DNA from 4 places in the Embleya sp. NPDC020630 genome. Region 1 is predicted to be linked to each of the others. Evidence: riboswitches for the same ligand, from Rfam matches in the RefSeq annotation. Region 1 holds a riboswitch; each other region holds the start of a gene.

Region 1 (3,187 bases):
TCGGGACGGATCATTGGCCGCGCTGGCGGACCTGTACAGCGGCCTGTTCTTCACGTCGTATCTCGGCCTGGAACACACGGTGCGCACCGGCGAGGACGCGTTCACCCGGGTGCACGGCCGGGAGTCGTTCGAGTATTTCGCCGAACACCCGGACGAAGCCCGGCTGTTCCGGGAGGCGATGGCGTTCGGCACGATCGTCTTCGATGCGGTGCCGGCCGCCCTGGACCTGCCGCCGGCCGCGACGGTGGTCGATGTCGGGGGCGGCGACGGGGAGTTGCTCCTACGCGTGTTGCGCGAGCACCCGACCGCGTGCGGGGTGCTCTTCGAGCGGGGGCATGTGGTCGACGCCGCCCGGGAGTTGCTCGCCGCATCGGTCGCCGAGGACCGGTGCGATCTGGTGGTCGGCGACTTCTTCACCGATCCGCTGCCCGGCGGCGGAGACGTGTACCTGCTGGCCCGGATCCTGCACGACTGGGCGGACGCCGAGTGCCTGGTCGTGTTGCGGGCGCTGGCCCGGGCGATGCCGGTCGACGCACGCCTGGCGATCGTCGAACGGCCGATCGTCGAGGCGGGCGGGTCGGTGTTGCCGCTGCGCTTCGACATCCAGATGATGACCAACGCCCGGGGCCGCGAGCGCACGGTGGCGGAGTATCGCGCGTTGCTGGCCGAGGGCGGCTTCGAACTGCTCGACCTGCGACCGCTGCCGCTGGACATGGCGGTACTCACCGCCCGACCGCGTCTTACGCAGGAGTAGGCACCCGGCGCACGTGCAGGAAGCGGGCGTGCAACGGTGCCGTGCTCCCGACCACGGTCGGGAGCACGGCACCGGCCACTGCTGTCACTGCTGTGCGATGCTCACCCGGGCGCCGCCGCGGCCGGGTCGCGCGATCAGTTCGGGCGGGTCGCGCCGGCGATCGGCATGGTGTTGATCGAGGCGATCTCCACCGGCTTGCGCGAGTTGGCGGCGTGCACCATCTTGCCGTCGCCGATGTAGATGCCGACGTGGCTGATGCCCGAGTAGAAGAACACCAGGTCGCCGGGCTGCAGGTTGGCGATCGACACGTGCGGGTCGGCGGCGAACTGGTCGTTGGTCACGCGCGGCAGCGAGATGCCCGCCGCCTTGTACGCGGCCTGGACCAGACCCGAGCAGTCGTACGCGTTCGGGCCGGTGGCGCCGTACACGTACGGCTTGCCGACCTGCGCCTTGGCGAAGGCGACGGCCTGGAGGGCCTTGCTCGACGCGTTCGAGGAACCGCCGGTGGGCGCCTGGTTGCCCTTCGAGCCGCCGGTGGCGGGCTTGGCGGCGGGCTTGGCCGCGACGTCGACCGACGGCTTGCTCGTCGGCTTCGGCGCGGTCTTGCCCGTGACCGTGGTCTTCGGCTGGACCTGGATGCTCGGCTTGGCCGGGGCCTCCGCCTTGGGCTGCGCGGGCGCCGAGCCGGTCAGCCGCAGGGTCTGGCCGATCTCGATCAGGTCCGGGCCGGACGGGAGCACGTCGCGGTTGAGCTGGTACAGGCTCTGCCAGCCGCCGGAGACCTTGTTGGTCAGCGCGAGCTGGGACAGCGTGTCACCGGCCTGGACCAGGTAGCGGGCCTTGTCCGCGGCGGTGGTGGCCGCGGGCGCGGCGACCTCGGCCTGGACCGGGGCACTGTCGACCGCGGCGGTCGGCGTGGCCGACAGCACGGCGGAGGCGCCGGTGGGGGCCTGGTCGGTGGTGGGGACCTGTGCGTGGGCCGCACCGGCGCCGGCGACCGGGATGACGGCTCCCATGCCGGCGATGCCCACCGCCGCGACGAAGCGGCGGACGTTGGCGGGGCGGGCGGCTCGGTGGCGAGCGTTTGCGGACAGCATGAAATGGGGTCCTCTCCTGTCGCCTACGAGGTGAGCTGTCGGATTCGGACTGGAGCAGCCCGGTCGCTTCACGCGACTTCACCCCTAGCCGTCACCGGAACGATCCCGGCCACGGCGATTCACCTGGTTCCCCCGCTCCCGTCGGATTCTTCGCTGTAGACATCCCGCTGCCGGCGACGGGATTCGGCGTACCGGCGGCAGGGTTCACCCGAAAGGTGAATCGGCGAGAAAGGTAGGCAATGCGATGGGGAGATCACAACCGAATCGCAGACTTTGCGCGGAGCGTAAAGGCGGAATAAAGGTGACATCTCGGCCGGCTTCGGTCGGAAGCACCCGCGATGACGAGGGCATATCTCGGAGAGTGGCGTGACGGAGCGGTAACGGAAAATAGTCGAGATCCGTCGCCGGCCACCGAAAATGAATTGCAACCCGAAGTCGGCTATATAATTTATGTCCGTTTTATCCATGCGGGCTACATCACATTCCGGGCATCGGGTCGGCCCGCACCCCGCACCCGCACCCCGGCAGAGGGGTTTCCACCGGACAAACGTGCGGGGAGCCGTCACTGTGGTGCGTACCGCCGCCGCGAGGACGCCCTGATCCGCCTGGCCGTCTTCGGTCCGGAAGCCCTCCCGGACCCGGCCCTGCGCACGGCCCTGATGCCGCCCCCGGCGCAGCCCACGCCGGGCTGACGCGGGGGCGGGGTGGAATCAAGCCGTGTGAACAAGATGTTCAACATGAGTCATGCGACATGATCCATTGACATCGATCCGTGCGTCTCGGCATGCTGTGACCATGTCTTCGACTGCGGACACGCCCGTGACCCCCGAATCCCACGACCCCTTCACCGCGCCCGACCCCGAGCAGGCGCGGGCCCGGCGCGTACACGCCTCCCTGTTCCGGATCGCTGAGCGGCACGCGGCCACCGACGAGCAGCGCGCGCGGCAGGTGAACCCGTACATGCTCGGCCCGCACGAGGCGATCCGGCTGGTGTCGTTCCTGCTCAGCGGTATCGCGCAGCCCGCCGACGGCGAGCCGGCGGTCGACCACGCCGACATCACCGCCGCGCTGAGCCTGATCCCGATGGCCAGGGGCGAGATGGACGACCTGGAGGCGGGGCTCCTCCGAATGGCCCGGGGGCGCGAGATGACCTGGCAGGAGATCGCCTTCGGTCTGGGCCTGGGCACCCCGCAGGCGGCCCGCCAGCGCTACGAACGCCTGCTCGGCCGCACCACCCCCGAGCCGGAGGACGACCCGGCCGCTCGGGCCTGAACGCGCGCGGGTCGGCTCGCAACACCCACCGGGTCAGCCCGCGAAGACCTCGACCAGGGACCAG
Region 2 (3,187 bases), on a different contig from region 1:
TCGCGGTGGTCTCGCCGATCCTGGCGGTGGCCGCGGCCAAGCAGGACGCGACACTGCCGGTGATCTTCGGCTCGACCATCGTCGCCGGCGTGTTCTGCCTCGTGCTCGCCCCGGTCTTTTGCCGACTGGTCCGCTTCTTCCCGCCGGTGGTCGGCGGGACGGTGATCACCCTGATCGGCGTGTCCCTGCCGCCGGTGGCGGGCAACTGGGCGCAGGGCGGCGACCGGAAGGCGGCCGACTACGGCTCGATGACCAATCTGGGCCTCGCCGCCGCGACGCTGGTGGCGATCCTGGTCCTGCATCGGGTGCTGACCGGATTCGGGCAGCGTGTCGCGGTCCTGCTCGGGCTGCTCGTCGGCACGCTACCGGCCATCCCGTTCGACCGGGTGGACGGGGACGCGCTGAGCGGCCTCGCGATGTTCGAGGTGCCAAGGCCCTTCGCCTTCGGGGCACCGCAGTTCGACGTATCGGTGACCGTGTCGATGCTCGTGGTGATGATCGTGTGCATGACCGAGTCGACGGCCGACATCATCGCGCTGAGCGAGGTGGTGGACAAACCCGCCGACGACCGCACCATCGCGGGCGGGCTGCGTGCCGACGGCCCGGCCACCGCGTTCGGCGGCGTGTTCAACGGCTTCGCCTGCACCGCCTTCGCGCAGAACATCGGACTGGTCGCGCTGACCCGGATCCGCAGCCGGTTCGTGGTCGCGGTCTGCGGCGGCTTCCTGGTCCTCATGGGCCTGATGCCGATTGTCGGCGGCCTGGTCGCGCTGGTCCCGCAGCCCATACTCGGCGGCGCGGGCGTGGTCCTGTTCGGCACCGTCGCGGTGGCCGGCATCCGCACCCTGGGCAAGGCCGATCCGAACGCCGGCTCCAATGCGCTGATCGTGGCGGTCGTGCTCAACCTGCTGCTCAACCACACCAGTCGCGCGGGCGGCAAGGCGCCCGCCGAACCCACCGACCCCGCCGTCACGTTGCCGGCCCAGTCCGCCCAACAGCCCACTCGAGCATGACCACATGCACGTGGGCCCCGCCGAAGTGTTCGGCGGGGCCCACGTGGTGAGGGGAGATCAGACGGCGAGCTTGGTGCCCACCGCGATCACGTTCGGGTTGTCGCCGATGACGCCGGCGTTGGCCGTGTGCAGGGCCTTGTAGCCGCCCTTGACACCGAGCTTGGCCGCGATCGCGGACAGCGTGTCACCGGACTTGACGGTGTAGGTGCCGGAGCCCGACGCCCGCTCGGTCGCGGCCGACTTCGGCGCGTCCTGCTTGGCGACGTCCTGCTTGGGCTGCACGTTGAGCTTCGGCGCGTTGCCGGTCGCGGGCTTGGCCTCGGACTTGGGCTCGGCCTTCGGCTCGACCGAGGACTTGGTCTTGCCGGCGGTCGAGGACTCGGCCGTGGCGTTGGCGTCGCCGCCCTTGCCCAGGCCGGCCTTCACGGAGCAGACCGGCCAGGCGCCGGGGCCCTGGCTCGCCAGGACCCGCTCGGCGACGGCGATCTGCTGCGCCTTGGAGGCCTGCGCGGCGCTGGCCGCGTACTGGCTGCCGCCGAACGCGTTCCAGGTGCTCGGGGTGAACTGCAGACCGCCGGAGAAGCCGTTGCCCGTGTTGATGCTCCAGTTGCCGGTGCTCTCGCACTGGGCGACCGCGTCCCAGGTGGACGAAGTCGCGGCGTTCGCGCTGCCCGCCATGCCCACGAGAGGAAGGACGAGACCCGCACCCGCGGCGACGGCGATGCCGGCGCGACGGCCACGAGAGAGCGAACGAACCGGAGCGGTGATGGCACGGAAGGTCATTGATTACCTCGTCGGGCGCCTACGAAGTTAGCTGTCGGGTTCGGACGATTGGCCCGGCCTCGCCTGTCACAGGCATGGCTTCACCCCAGGCATCGGCAGTGCCGATGTCGGCTCACTTGGTTCCCCCGCTCCTGCCGCCAGTCAATTTCGACTGCTTCCCTCGGGCGGCGGCAGGATTCGGCGTACCGCCCGGGGAGTCCGCTTGTGCGAACAACCACGAAGCTACGCACCGGTTCGCCGGGTTGGCAAACATTTCGGGCGGTTTGTGACGTCCCCCATAAGGGGGAATAACACCTATTTGCCCGATTTGTCGCCATCCTTGCAGGTCACGGCTCCGGCGTACACGGTGCGCGGCCGCGTGGTCACGCGTGCGTCAGCGACGGGCTATTCCGTCGCGGGCAGCTCTACCGGAACCACTACCCGCTCCTCGTCCCAGAGGAACGTCGCGCCGCCGGTCGCGAAATTGGGCACATCGGCCACCGTGGCCCGCCCCTCGGGCGAATCCAGCACAGCCTCGAGTTCCGCGCGCGAGGGCGCGTACAGCGCGACCACCAGGTAATAGGGCGGCTTCGCGCCGGACGGATCCGGTTCGCACTTGCCGATGGTCCAGCCGGTCAGCCCCGGCATGGTGCGGGCCAGCGGGACGTGCTTGTCCCAGTAATAGGAGTCGAACGCCGCCGGGTCTTCGGGGTGGCCGTAGAGCACGGTCAACTTGTACATGCCGGGTCCTCACGCTCGTGATGGTCGGACGGACGGACGTGCGCTTGCGCCAGGCGGCTGCTGCCGGGCGCGGTCGTTACGGATGTGCCGGGGTGTCGCCCGTCGTGGCGGCGTCCCCACTCGGGGTGATGCTCTTGAACGCCCGTGCCTGCTCGGTGATGGCCACCTCGGTCGGCAGGCGCTCCATGCTGGAGGCGCCGAAGAAGCCGACCACGCCGGTGGTGTGGGCCAGCACGTACGCCGCGTCCTCGGGTTCGGCGATCGGCCCGCCGTGGCACAGCACCAGCACGTCGGGATCGACCTCCGCCGCCGCGTCGCGCATCTCCTGCACCCGCTCAACCGCCTGGTCGAGGGTGACCGCGGTGGTCGCGCCGATGCTGCCCTTGGTGGTCAGGCCCAGGTGCGGCACCAGCACATCGGCGCCGGCCGCCGCCATCGCACGGGCCTGCTCGGGGTCGAAGACGTACGGCGCCGTGAGCAAGCCGCGCTCCGCCGCCAGCCGGATCATCTCCACCTCCAGGTCGTAGCCCATCCCGGTCTCCTCCAGGTTCTGCCGGAAGACACCGTCGAACAGGCCGACCGTCGGGAAGTTCTGCACTCCCGCGAAGCCCATGGCCGCGAGTTGGTCCAGGAAGTGCGGCATGATCCGGAACGGATCGGTGCCGCACACC
Region 3 (3,187 bases), on a different contig from region 1:
AAGCTGATGGACGACGGCGTGGACGGGCTGATCACCGATTATCCGGACCGGTTGCGGGAGTTGATGGCGGCGCGGGGGCTGCCGCTGCCGAAGCGCTACCCCGCGCGGGGCTGACGCCGGGGAAGCGCCGCTCGCTCGGTGCCCGGCGGATACGGCCACTCCGGCGAACAGTGCCCACACGGCCGGCATCGTCCGCGCGGCGGGCATGGAACAGGGCCGGGCCCGTCGACGCGTGGTCGACGGGCCCGGCCCTGGAACTTCCCGGTTGTGCTCGGATCAGAGGTTGACGCCGTGCGCGCGCAGGTAGGTGACGGGGTTGATGCCGCTGCCGTAGTTCGGGGTGGTGCGGATCTCGAAGTGCAGGTGCGGGCCGGTCACGTTGCCGGTCGCGCCCGAGAGGCCGATCTGCTGACCGGTGCTCACCGTCTGGCCGGCGCGGACGCCGATGCTGGACAGGTGGGCGTACTGCGAGTACTTGCCGTCCGCGTGCTTGATGACGACCTCGTTGCCGTAGGCACCACCGTTGCCGGCGCTGACCACGGTGCCCGAGGTGATGGCCTTGACCGAGGTGCCGGTGCCGACCACGAAGTCCTGGCCGGTGTGGCTGCCGCTGGACCACATGGAGCCACCGGTGCCGAACGCGGTGCCCAGCGCGCCGTTCACCGGAGCGACGTAGCCGGAGGAGTTGACGGCGGTGCTGCCGGCCTTGGCCGAGGAGTCCTTGGCCACGACGGGGGCCTTCTCCTTGGTCACGGGCTTCGGCGCGACCTTGACCGACACGGAGGGCTTGGCCTCGGTCTTGGTCTCGACCTGGGCCTCGGTCTTGGTCTCGACCTTGGCCTCGGTCTTCGTGGCGGCCGCGGCCTTGCCGGCGAGCGAGAGCTTCTGGCCGACCAGGATCAGGTTCGGGTTGCCGCCGATGACGGACTTGTTGTCGGCGTACAGCTTGTGCCAGCCGCCCTCGACGTCCTTGGCCGCGGCGATCTTGGACAGGGTGTCGCCCTTGACCACGGAGTAGGTGGTGGTCGTGGCCGTGGTCTCGGCGGCCGGGACGACCTCGATCTTCGGGGCCTTCGGGGCCGGCGCGGACTCGACCGGCTTCTCGGCGACCTTCGGGGCGACCTTGACGGTGGCCTTGGTCGAGCCCGACTTGGCGTTGGGGGAGACGGCCGGAGCGGCGCCGCCACGGGTCAGGCCCGCGGGGCCCGAGGTGTTCGGCCACGCGCCGGGGCCCTGTACGGCGAGGACCTTCTCCGCGATGGCGATCTGCTGGTCCTTGGTGGCCAGGTCCGCACGCGGGGCGTACTGCTGACCGCCGAACTCGTTCCAGGTGCTCTGCGTGAACTGCAGGCCACCGTAGAAACCGTTGCCGGTGTTGATGTGCCAGTTGCCCGAGCTCTCGCCCATGGCGACCTTGTCCCAGACGGAGACCGGGGCGGCGGTGGCGGAGGTGGCGAAGCCGGTGATCAGCGGGGCGGCGACGATGGCGCCGGCCATGCCGAGGGTGAGCGCGAGGCGCGCGTTCTTGGGCTTGCGGGCAGGGGTGATGAACGACTGCACGAAGATTTTTCCTTCTCCCACGCCTACGAAGTGAGCTGTCGGATTCGGGCTGGAGAGTCTCGCCCGGCCGGCGTCGACTCCTCGGGTATCGAGGAGGCGGGCACGGCTTCACCCCAAGCCGTCGTTATCGAACGTCCGCGACATGCGCACGCCCGGGACGGCATTCCACTTGGTTCCCCCGCTCCTGCCTTTCGGGTTTCGTACCGTGGCCTCTCCGGCGGCAGGATTCGGCGAACCGGGAGACACATTCCGCCGAACACCGGACCGGTGCGGCGAAGCACCAAGCTACGCATACACCCGACTCGGATCCAAACATCATGTTTCGCCGAAACCGAAGATTCGGGTCGGAAGGGTGGAATTCCGGGACCGAAAGTCCCGAAGCGTCCACGCATTGTGCCCGGGACCTTCAGCGGCGAGTAAGGACGAAATCGCGGGGAGTGAGAATCGCGGAAACTCGGTTTACGGTGCGTGCGAGTTCCTGACAATCGGTGCGCGGGATGTGACGTGCGCCACGGGATTTGCCGGAAACGACGGTCTCGGGATGGTGGAAAACGGGTCGAAACGGGGGGCGACCTGCCCATTCGTGGGATGCGGCGAGGGTGAGGGCGCGCGCGTCGCGGAACCGGCGTTCGATGGGATGGCCCCTTCGGGCCGGGTGGCGCGATGGAGGCTTTCGGCCTGACTCGCACCGATTCGGGTGATTTGCCCTGTATGGACTGCCGGTGATCGAACCTCGGCTCGGGTACACCCCCTCATCGCGGGGTGGCATGTCGTCGCGGGCCGCGCCTCACGGGCTGACGAGCCCCTGAAGCACCTGGAACGCGACGGCGACCACCAGGGCGTTGTAGAAGTAGGCGCTGACGGTGTGGACGAGCACGATCCGCCGCATCCGCACACCGACGACTTCGACATCGCTGGTCGCGAACGACGTGGCGAGCGTGAAGGAGAAGTACGCGAAACTCAGGAACGACGGCGTCGTGCCCTCGGGGAACCGAAGGTCGCCGTGCCCGCCGGTGACGTCGATGACGAGGTAGATCTGCGCGAAGCCGACCTGCATCAGCGCCCACGACAGGATCACCCCGAGCGAAGCGGCGACCGTCAGTCCGAGATCACGATGACCGCCGACGAGTCGGCCGAAGCAGCCGGTGTCAGCGAAACACGGCGCGTCTCGGCGAGGTTGTGGGCCCGTGGTCCCGGCGCCTTCACTCCGAGCCGCTTGTCACTTCGCCGGAGCCTCGGGAGGGCACGGCCGAGCCGGATAGGTGTGGGTGTCTCGGGTCGGGTACGGCGTATGCGGCTCCCCCCGTGTGGAGTCGCATACGCCGAACTCGGCCCGAGACACCGGTGTCGGGCCCGTGATGGTCAGGGCGTCCGGGCGCCGCCGTTGGGTGCGGTGAGGAATTCGGCGAGGTGTACCGCGCGTACGCGCGACTTGCGGCGTCGCAGGCCGGTGCGGAGTTGGCGCAGGCAGCCGGGGTTGACCGCGACCACGACGTCGGCGCCACTGGCCTCGATCGCGTCCAGCTTGCGGTCGAGGATGCGGCGGGATTCGATCGGGCGCAGGAGGGAGTAGGTGCCGGCCGCGCCGCAGCAGTCGCCGGCCCCCGGGGTTTCCACGAAGTCGGCC
Region 4 (3,187 bases), on a different contig from region 1:
CCAGCAGCAACATCGAGCCGGTCACGCTGATCGCGCCGACGAGGTCGAAGCCCCCGCCGGCCTCCGGCCGCTCGTCCCGGGGGATCAGCGCCGACGCCGCCGCCAGGATCACCGCGGCGAGCGCGACCGGTACGAAGAACACCAACCGCCAATCGATCGCGGTCAGCAGTCCGCCGATCACCAGGCCGAGCGAGAAGCCGCCCGCGGCGGTGCCCGCGTAGAAGAGCAGTGCCCGGTTGCGCTGCGGCCCCTCCGGGAAGCCGGTGGTGATGATGGACAGCCCGGCGGGGGTCATGAAGGCGGCCGAGGCGCCGGTCACGAAGCGGGCCACGATCAGCATCCAGCCCTCGGTGGCGAATCCGCCCAGGCCGGAGAAGACCAGGAAGACGGTCAGCCACAGGAGGAACATCCGCCGCCGGCCGAGCAGATCGGCGGTGCGGCCGCCGAGGAGCATGAAGCCGGCGTAGGCGAGCACGTACGCGCTCATCACCCAGCTCACGCCACCGGTGGACATGCCCAGGTCCTCGCGGATGGTGGGCAGCGCGACGTTGAGCATCGCGATGTCGATGCCCTCGAGGAAGATCGCGCCGCAGAGGACGAGCAGCATGCCCCAGGCGCGGGGGCTCATTCGGCCGGCGGGGGCGTCGCCGGGGGTGGATTCGGGGGCGGATTCGGCGGCGCTGCCGGGTGCGGACGTGGATGTGGACATGCGACAGCCCCTCGGGACGCGGGTGGGTGGGATCGCGGTGGGATCGGGGTGCCGGGGGCGGTTCTTCGGACGAACCCGGTTCCCTCTTGTAACCGACCCCATCCTTCGGCAGCATCGACTTCCATGGAAGAAGGCACTTCGAAGGAACCGACCCCCTGCCCGAGTAACCAGGAGGACTACGACGCCCTCCAGTGGGACGTGCGCGAGGGGTGCGAGGTCCGGCAGATCCTCGACCGGGTCGCCGACAAGTGGTCGCTTCTGGTGATCGCGATCCTGGAGAGCCGTACGTTGCGCTTCACCGAGTTGCGGCGGGAGATCGACGGGATCAGCCAGCGCATGCTCACCGTGACGCTGCGCCAGCTCGAACGCGACGGCCTGGTGCGCCGCACGGTGTATCCGGTCGTGCCGCCTCGGGTGGACTACGCGCTCACCCCGATGGGGACCACGCTGCACACCACGATCCGCTCGCTGGTCACCTGGACCGAGGAACATCAGGAACGCATCGCCGAGGCGCGGGCGGAGTACGACGCGCGTGTGGGAGCGGAAGGCGACCTGGCCGTGGCGGCGGGGCGGTCGGTGTCGGGATAGGTCGGGGTAGTGGGCGCGGTGCCGGCCCGGGGGCGATTTTCGAATCCGGGTTCGGGGTCTGCCCACACCTGTTCGGTGTCGCTCGATGTCGCGTATTCGCCTCGGCTCGGCCGGACCGGTGAATGTCCGGTTCGAAAAGGACGGGCAGGCCGGGCGAAACAGCGGAGCCTCGGGAGTGGTATCCCCGCGATCGGCCCATTTCGCGGATGCGGCGACGTTTGCGGAGGTCGGACGGCGGATCCTTGCCGCCAATCGTTGCCAAATCGGTCCAAGATCGACTTACGGGATTCCGAGTGCTTTTCCTGTGATACGACGACCGGTGAAACGGAACTCTTGGCAAAGATTTGGTAATGTAGAGACTCGGGGTGAGGGTCGTGACACGCCTGTGACTATCGTTCTGCGATAGGCGAGCGGCTCCACGTCGGCCACCCGGTCGACACGATCGCCTCCGCCGAATTCGGTGACGGGTTTCGGTGACGGTGGGCAACCGCGGTCGTCGCGACACGAAGCCGGAACCGGGGACCCTCGCAGTCCCTGGGGTGAATCGGTGCTCCGGCACCGTAGGGCGCCTTCTTCCGCCCGAACCCGTCAGCTAACCCGGTAGGCGGCCGAGGAAGGAGACCGCCGCCAGTGGCGTCCCAGCGTCGATCCGGGCAGCACCGCAAGCCCAAGCCCCGCACCGCCGTGCGTACAGCCGCGACCGTGGTCACGGCCGCCGCGACGATGACCGGTGTGATGACCTTCGCCGGCACCGCGAGCGCGGACCCCGCGCAGTCGTTCCAGCAGACCAAGGACCGCGTCAACCAGCTGCACAGCGAGGCGATCAAGGCCACCGAAGCCGCCAACGGCGTCGACGAGCAGATCACCAAGCAGCAGGGCACCGCGAACCAGACCCAGGCCCGGATTACCGAGGAACAGGCCGCGCTCAACACGCTGCGCGACCAGATCGGTGTCCTGGCGGCCAACCAGTACCGCAGCGGCGGCCTCCCGCCGTCGCTCTCGCTCGCGCTCAGCGGCGACCCCGAGGGCTACCTGCAGAAGTCGCAGATGTTGTCCCAGCTCGACGGCCAGCAGGCCGCGAAGCTGAAGCAGATCGCGGCGCAGGCCCGAGTTCTCCAGCAGGACCGCACCGAGGCCTCCTCGCAGCTCGCGGAACTGGAGAAGCTGCGCACCGAGCTGAACCGGCACAAGGGCGAGATCCAGAACAAGCTCACCGAGGCGCAGCGCCTGCTGAACACGCTCACCGCGCAGCAGCAGAAGGAAGTCCTCGACTCGAACGAGCACAAGAACGACGCCGGTTCGCGCACCGAGACCGACCGCAGCTCGCGCGACAAGACGGACCCGCCGACGACGGGCAAGGACGTTCCCGTGTCCGGCCGGGCGGCGGCCGCGATCGCGTTCGCGCGCGCCCAGATCGGCAAGCCGTACGCGCCGCGAGGCGTCGGCCCCGACTCGTACGACTGCTCGGGCCTGACCCAGGCCTCGTGGCGAGCGGCCAACGTCTCGCTCAGCCGCACGACGTGGACCCAGGTCAACGACGGCCCGCGGATCTCCAAGGACGCGCTCAAGCCGGGCGACCTGGTGTTCTACTTCTCGGACAACTCGCACGTGGGCATGTACATCGGCAACGGCAAGATCATCCACGCCCCCCGCCCCGGCAAGAACGTAACCGAGGCCCCCCTGGACTCCATGCCGTTCTACGCGGCCGTCCGCCCGGGCTAGACCGAACGACCGCGCGCGAGCACGCGCGCGTTCACGGCGATCGGTCCCGGGAAGCGCGGCACCCACCTCCCGGACCGATCGCCGTCGTCGTTGCCGCCGGTGCTTCGGGGCACGCGGTATCTCGGGTTGCCCTGCCTGCCCTGCCTTGCCTTGGCGAAGGTTCCGGGA

Evidence for each region. Region 1 has a riboswitch for cyclic di-AMP ahead of ACH4XV_RS34155 (NlpC/P60 family protein). Riboswitches for the same ligand answer to the same signal wherever they lie in the genome.
Region 2: another riboswitch for cyclic di-AMP. It lies ahead of ACH4XV_RS01910 (transglycosylase family protein); the one in region 1 lies ahead of ACH4XV_RS34155 (NlpC/P60 family protein).
Region 3: another riboswitch for cyclic di-AMP. It lies ahead of ACH4XV_RS25720 (transglycosylase family protein); the one in region 1 lies ahead of ACH4XV_RS34155 (NlpC/P60 family protein).
Region 4: another riboswitch for cyclic di-AMP. It lies ahead of ACH4XV_RS42310 (NlpC/P60 family protein); the one in region 1 lies ahead of ACH4XV_RS34155 (NlpC/P60 family protein).

What each region holds. Positions count from the first base shown of each region.
Region 1 is NZ_JBIRUB010000013.1:126,800-129,986, forward strand. Features, by position in the region: gene ACH4XV_RS34150 (methyltransferase) at 1-754, shown strand, start outside; gene ACH4XV_RS34155 (NlpC/P60 family protein) at 889-1,851, opposite strand; cyclic di-AMP (ydaO/yuaA leader) riboswitch at 1,858-2,014, opposite strand; gene ACH4XV_RS34160 (DNA-binding protein) at 2,647-3,123, shown strand; gene ACH4XV_RS34165 (TMEM165/GDT1 family protein) at 3,157-3,187, opposite strand, start outside.
Region 2 is NZ_JBIRUB010000001.1:454,805-457,991, reverse strand. Features, by position in the region: gene ACH4XV_RS01915 (nucleobase:cation symporter-2 family protein) at 1-1,013, shown strand, start outside; gene ACH4XV_RS01910 (transglycosylase family protein) at 1,071-1,691, opposite strand; cyclic di-AMP (ydaO/yuaA leader) riboswitch at 1,797-1,979, opposite strand; gene ACH4XV_RS01905 (EthD family reductase) at 2,181-2,516, opposite strand; gene ACH4XV_RS01900 (phosphoenolpyruvate hydrolase family protein) at 2,593-3,187, opposite strand, start outside.
Region 3 is NZ_JBIRUB010000007.1:418,587-421,773, forward strand. Features, by position in the region: gene ACH4XV_RS25715 (glycerophosphodiester phosphodiesterase family protein) at 1-114, shown strand, start outside; gene ACH4XV_RS25720 (transglycosylase family protein) at 277-1,497, opposite strand; cyclic di-AMP (ydaO/yuaA leader) riboswitch at 1,566-1,803, opposite strand; gene ACH4XV_RS25725 (DUF1345 domain-containing protein) at 2,348-2,662, opposite strand; gene ACH4XV_RS25730 ((Fe-S)-binding protein) at 2,923-3,187, opposite strand, start outside.
Region 4 is NZ_JBIRUB010000026.1:2,561-5,747, reverse strand. Features, by position in the region: gene ACH4XV_RS42320 (MFS transporter) at 1-628, opposite strand, end outside; gene ACH4XV_RS42315 (winged helix-turn-helix transcriptional regulator) at 833-1,297, shown strand; cyclic di-AMP (ydaO/yuaA leader) riboswitch at 1,782-1,919, shown strand; gene ACH4XV_RS42310 (NlpC/P60 family protein) at 1,928-3,019, shown strand.